2 regions of the Stenotrophomonas sp. YJH_SMC_33 genome follow, and region 1 is predicted to be linked to the other one. Evidence: predicted binding sites of a transcription regulator. Region 1 holds the regulator's gene; the other holds the start of a gene.

Evidence for each region. The regulator FliA, encoded in region 1, starts transcription of late flagellar genes. The targets are predictions, from matches to a motif close to TAAAGTTTNNCNNNCNNNGGCCGATAA.
Region 2: AC5P9W_RS05145 (methyl-accepting chemotaxis protein) is a predicted target of FliA. The motif match lies at 1,267-1,293, and genes of this name have one in related genera.

Annotation. Positions count from the first base shown of each region.
Region 1 covers NZ_JCAFVJ010000018.1:31,053-34,235, forward strand. The annotation lists gene flhF (flagellar biosynthesis GTPase FlhF) at 1-710, shown strand, start outside; gene AC5P9W_RS18845 (MinD/ParA family ATP-binding protein) at 697-1,584, shown strand; gene AC5P9W_RS18850 (RNA polymerase sigma factor FliA) at 1,581-2,324, shown strand; gene cheY (chemotaxis response regulator CheY) at 2,382-2,774, shown strand; gene AC5P9W_RS18860 (protein phosphatase CheZ) at 2,774-3,183, shown strand, end outside.
Region 2 covers NZ_JCAFVJ010000002.1:277,143-280,325, reverse strand. The annotation lists gene AC5P9W_RS05145 (methyl-accepting chemotaxis protein) at 1-1,234, opposite strand, end outside; gene AC5P9W_RS05140 (barstar family protein) at 1,863-2,255, shown strand; gene mutS (DNA mismatch repair protein MutS) at 2,390-3,183, shown strand, end outside.

The DNA.
Region 1 (3,183 bases):
CCCATCGTGGCCGCGGCCTGATGCTGGGGCTGATCTCGCGCAAGCTGCCGATCGCCCCGGTCGACCCGCTGGAAGAAGGCGGCGTGATCGCCCTGGTCGGCCCGACCGGCGCCGGCAAGACCACCACCATCGCCAAGCTGGCCTCGCGATTCGCCGAGAAGCACGCGCCGCGTGACGTCGCCCTGGTCACCACCGATACCGCCCGCATCGGCGCCCGCGAGCAGCTGTACGGCTACGGCCGCCAGCTCGGCATCGCGGTGCACGAGGCCAACAGCGGCACCGACCTGGACCAGCTGCTGGAACGCCTGAAGGACTACAAGCTGGTGCTGATCGACACCGCCGGGCTGGGCCCGCGCGACCGCGCGCTGGCCGCCCAGCTGCAGTGGCTGCGTGCCGCCCGCCAGGTGCGCACCCTGCTGGTGCTGCCGGCCAATACCAGCTTCGGCGACATGGACGAGGTGGTCCGCCGCTTCGGCGCCGCCAACCTGCAGGGTCTGGTGCTGAGCAAGCTGGACGAGACCGGCCGCTTCGGCAACGCCCTGTCTGTGGCCGTGGACCATGCCCTGCCGATCACCTGGGTGACCGATGGCCAGGACGTCCCGGAGGACCTGCACCGGGCCAGTGCAGCCAATCTCGTACTTCGCCTTGAAGATTTGCGCCGAGCGGCCGATATGCCCTGCAACCCGGAGTTGAACCATGCCGTCGCGTGAGTACGCCAAGCTGACCAAGACCTTCCCGCTGTCGGCCACCCGCAGCGAGCCGCTCGGCCCTGTGCGCACCATCGCGGTGACCGGCGGCAAGGGCGGCGTGGGCAAGACCAACGTCTCGGCCAACCTGGCTGTGGCGCTGGCGGGCATGGGCAAGCGCACGCTGCTGCTGGACGCCGACCTGGGCCTGGCCAACATCGACGTGATCCTGGGCTTGAACCCCACCTTTACGCTGGCCGACCTGGTGGCCGGCCGCTGCTCGCTGGACGACGTCATCGTCGAAGGCCCGAACGGCGTGCTGGTGGTCCCGGCCGCTTCCGGCCGCCGGCACATGGCCGAGCTGGCCCCGGCCGAGCATGTCGGCCTGGTCAACGTGTTCTCCGAACTGGAACGCGAGCTGGACATCATGGTGGTCGATACCGCCGCCGGCATCACCGACGGCGTGCTGACCTTCTGCCAGGCCGCGCAGGACACCGTGGTGGTGGTCTGTGACGAACCGGCCTCGATCACCGACGCCTACGCACTGATCAAGGTGCTGTCGCGCGAGCGCGGCGTGGACCGCATCCAGGTGGTGGCCAACATGGTGCGCGATCCCAACGAGGGCCGCGTGCTGTACGAAAAGCTGACCCGCGTGTGCGAGAAGTTCCTCGCCGATGTCTCGCTGAACTACCTGGGCTGCGTGCCGCAGGACGACTGGCTGCGCCTGTCGGTGCAGCGCCAGCAACCGGTGGTGAAGGCCTACCCGTCCAGCCCGGCCGCGCTGGCGATCACCGAGATCGCGCGCCGCACCGCACGCTGGCAGGCGCCGACCGAACCGCGTGGCGGCGTCGAGTTCTTCCTCGAGCGCATTCTCAAGCAGCGCGGGGTGGCCGCATGAAAGGCGCAGCCCAGTACCGGGAGGTCCAGCGCTCGGCGGCCAACGAGGTCATCTCCCAGCACTCGGACCTGGTGCGGCGCATCGCCCACCACCTGGCCGCACGCCTGCCGGCGAGCGTGGAGGTGGACGACCTGATCCAGGCCGGCATGATGGGGCTGATCGAAGCGTCGCGCAGCTACGACGCCGACCAGGGCGCCTCGTTCGAGACCTACGCCTCGATCCGCATCCGCGGTTCGATGATCGACGAGATCCGCCGTGGCGACTGGGTGCCGCGCTCGGTGCATCGCCGCGCACGCGACGCCGCTGCCACCATCCGCCGCCTGGAACAGAGCACCGGCCGTGCCGCCAGCGCCACCGAAGTGGCCGCCGCGATGGAGATGCCGCTGCCCGAATACCTGCGGCTGATGGAAGACGCCGCGCGTGGCCAGGTGCTGAGCCTGGAGTCACGCATCGAGGACCAGGGCGAGCTGGACACCGTCGCCCAGGGCGGCCCGACCCCGCAGCAGGTGCTGGAGCGCGGCGAGTTCGGCCGCGAGCTGGGCAAGGCCATCGGCCACCTGCCCGAGCGCGAACAGCTGGTGCTCTCGCTCTATTACGAGCAGGAACTGAACCTGAAGGAGATCGGCGCGGTGCTCGGCGTGAGCGAGTCGCGGGTCTGCCAGATCCACGGCCAGGCCGTGCTGCGCCTGCGTGGACGATTGAAGATTTTCGAGGCGGCCGACGCCGGCCTGGAAGAGTGAACATGCCCGAGGCGGCTGCCCCCGGCCACCCGGAATGAACAACAAAGGAACTCTGCTTTGAACAAGAACATGCGCATCCTGATCGTCGACGACTTCTCGACCATGCGTCGCATCGTCAAGAACCTGCTGGGCGATCTTGGCTTCACCAATACCGCCGAAGCCGAGGACGGGCATGCCGCGCTGTCGCTGCTGCAGAGCCAGTCCTTCGATTTCGTCGTCACCGACTGGAACATGCCGGTGATGACCGGCATCGAGCTGCTCAAGGCGATCCGCGCCGATGCCAAGCTGAAGACCCTGCCAGTGCTGATGGTCACTGCCGAAGCCAAGCGCGAACAGATCATCGAGGCCGCCCAGAACGGCGTGAACGGCTACATCATCAAGCCCTTCACCGCGCAGACGCTGGAAGAGAAGCTCGGCAAGATCTTCGAACGCCTGGCGGCCAGCGCCTGATGGATACCACGGTCGACAAGAACGCCCTGGCCCTGCGCCTGCAGGAAGCCCTGGACGCACTGGAGTCCGGTGACGAAGCTGCCTGGCGGCAACGCATCGACGGACTGGTCGCGCTGCGCACGCAGCCGATGATGAGCGGCCTGTCGCGGCTGGCCCGCGAGCTGGGACAGGCGCTGGGTGAACTGCCGACCGTGCCCAGCGAGGCCGGTGAGCTGGATGACGCCTGCGCGCGCCTGGACCACGTGGTGGCGATGACCGAACAGGCCACCCACCGCACCCTGGACCTGGCCGAGGAATGCCGCAGCCTGACCGAACAGCTGCGTGCCGAAGGCCTGCAGCCAGGCCAGGACGCGCAGCTCGAGCGCATCCGCCACAACCTGACCGAGATCGCCCTGACCCAGAGCTACCA
Region 2 (3,183 bases), on a different contig from region 1:
CACCGCGCGAGATGGACTGCAACAGGCTCGATACCTGCACCAGGTTCTCGTCGGTGGTCTGCATCAGCCGGTTGAGCCCGGCCACCATGTCGTGGAAATCGTGAGCGAAGCGCTGCTCGTCACCGCGCAGGCTGAAGTCCCCCGCCGCTGCTGCCGTCGCCAGCCTGCGGATCTCACCGTTGATCGCTGACAGGCTGGCCTTGGTCTCGTCCATCGCCTGGGTGATCGCGGCCTTCTCGCCCGGCAGAGGATCCATGTCTACCGACAGATCGCCCCTGGCGTAGTGCTTCATTACTTCGATCAACCGGTTCTGCACCTGCACATGCGAGCCGACGAGCGCATTGGTCTCGTGCACCATGCGCCCGTAGTCACCGGGGAAGGCGCTCTCATCCATGCGATAGCTGAGGCTGCCCGCATCGTGCTGGCGAGCCAGTTCCCCCTGCGCCGCCATCACAGACTGCAATTGCGCCTGCATGCGCTGCATCGACCTGAGCAGCTGCGTCACCTCATCGTTGCCGGAGGCGTCGATGCTGCTGTCCAGCCGCCCGTTGGCGATGCCATCGGCGAGCTTCACGGCTCCCTCCAGCGGCCGGGTCAGGCTGCGGGTGATGGCCCATGCGGCCAGCGAGCCGAGTATCAGGCTCAGCACGCCGAACACGATCGACAAGGTGCCGGTCCACGCCTCGGTCGCGCGGTAGTCCTCGCGGCTGCGCGCCGTCAGCACCTCCTGGTGCCGCAGCAGGGTGGAGATCGCCTCGTTCCAGGCCGTCGCCAGGCCCTGCTCGGCAAGCAGCTCCTTGGCTGCACCGTCGAAATCGCCGGCCTTCATGCGCTCATGCAGTTGCCGGGTGGACGCGTCGGTGGCCTTGCGTGCCGCGTCGATCCGCGCGACCAGCGTATCGCCGGTGGCATCACGCGGAATCTTGATGTACTTGGCCCATATGGCGTCGTAAGCCTGCGACAGCTCCTGCGCCTTCCGATAATCCCTGTCGAAATCCTCACCGCGCTTGATCACCATCAGCCGGCGCTGCATCAGCACCGCATTGTTGGTATCCAGCATCTCGTTCAACAACCGCATTTTCACCATGTTGACGTCCACCACTTTCTCGAACTGGGTGGACTTCAGGTGATTTCCGTACAGCGCCAGGCCGACGATGGCGACGATGAACAGCAGCAGCAAACCAAACCCGGCGCCCAGCCGGGATCCCACTCGGAGGTTGCGTAAGGCGAGCATCTCAATTCCCTTGATCAATGGCCGTACGGTCGATGGCGGCGCAGGCAGGGGAAACTTTATGGGCCGATATTATTGTATCGATCCAGATATCCTGAAATGTGCGGGCTGTTGTGAAAACCGCGCACCGGCAAATTCCTGCAACCGCACATTTCCAAACGTGCATCGGACCACCCACTGTCCGACCTGAATGCGGGTTATTCACTTTGCGAGCCGGTGACGGCGCATGGAGAACGAGTAGCCAGCATTAACTTGGGCTGCGAAGAAGCCACCAGAGGCATGTGCCACGCTTCCTTCCGCCTCTGGCCTGGGAAAGAACGTTCGATACTTTCTCGGGAGAGCCTCATGAACTCGCGCTCAGTATCGGTGTTTCTCCGGAGTAGTCCCTGGCATCCATGACCGATGCAGAAGATGCATGGCGGCGTGGCGTCCGCCCACTGCAGAGCAAGCCACCACGTAGCCAGTGCAATGATTCGCATCGTCGCTGGCCCTCTACGCATCCTTCGACGTCCGTCGTGACCTGTGGCAAAGGCGCACCGCGATGCCATATGGCATTCAGCCCGGAGCGACCGCGCAAAGCTCTCTCGTGCTGGGCCATCAACAACAGCGCGGACCACGCTACAGTCGGCGCATGACCCTCGTCCTGCAGATTGAAGGCGCCGCCATTGATGACATCGCCAGCCTTTACACGGAGATCAACCGCGTGTTCATGGCCGGCGAGGCATGGCAGCTCGGGCCGAGCCTGGACGCACTGGACGACCTGCTGCATGGCGGCTATGGCGCGTTGGCCGGGCAGGCGCAGGCCACGCTGATCTGGCGCGATATCGCCCACAGCCGTGCGGCCCTGGGCGTGGAGGCGACCTGCCAGTGGCTGCAGGCCAAGCTGGACGCACCAGGCAGCTTCAACGCGCGGGCGATCGCCCGCCGGCTGCAGGCGGTGCGACAGGGCGAGGGCCCGACCTACTTCGAGATCGTCATGCAGATCTTCGACAGCCATCGGCAGATCACCCTGGTACCGGCCTGAACCCTTTTTCGTGCCGCACCGGCCTGCCATCAGTGGCGGCAGCCCTGCGCCCCAGCAGTTACCATGGACGGCCCTGTACCGGCTCCGCTGCCGCCGCCCTCCGGCGCGGCCGGACGCCCCGATTCACGAGTCCCATGTCCAAAGACAAGTCCGCCGAACACACCCCGCTGATGAAGCAGTTCTTCGCAGCCAAGTCCGAGTATCCGGACCTGCTGCTGTTCTTCCGCATGGGCGATTTCTACGAGCTGTTCTACGACGACGCGCGCAAGGCCGCGCGCCTGCTCGACATCACCCTGACCCAGCGAGGCAGTTCCGGTGGCGCACCGATCCCGATGGCCGGCGTGCCGGTGCACGCGTACGAAGGCTACCTGGCACGGCTGGTGGCGCTGGGCGAGTCGGTGGCGATCTGCGAGCAGATCGGCGATCCCGCGCTGGCCAAGGGCCTGGTCGAGCGCAAGGTGGTGCGTATCGTCACCCCCGGCACGGTCACCGACGAGGCGCTGCTGGATGAGCGCCGCGACACCCTGCTGATGGCCCTGTCGCGCAGCAAGCAGGGCTATGGCCTGGCCTGGGCCGACCTGGCCGGCGGCCGCTTCCTGGTCAACGAAGTGGAAACCGACGACGCTCTGGAAGCCGAACTGGCCCGTCTGGAACCGGCCGAGCTGCTGGTGCCGGACGAGGAGAACTGGCCGGAGTTCCTGCGCCAGCGCACCGGGGTGCGCCGCCGCGCACCGTGGCTGTTCGACGCCGACAGCGGCCGCCGCCAGCTGCTGGCGTTTTTCAAGCTGCATGACCTGAGCGGCTTCGGCATCGATGACAAGCCGCGCGCGACCGCAGCCGCGGGCGCCCTGCTCGGCTATGTCGAGGAGACCCAGAAGCAGCGCCTGCCGCACCTGACCTCGATCGCGATGGAAACCGCCGGCGAGGC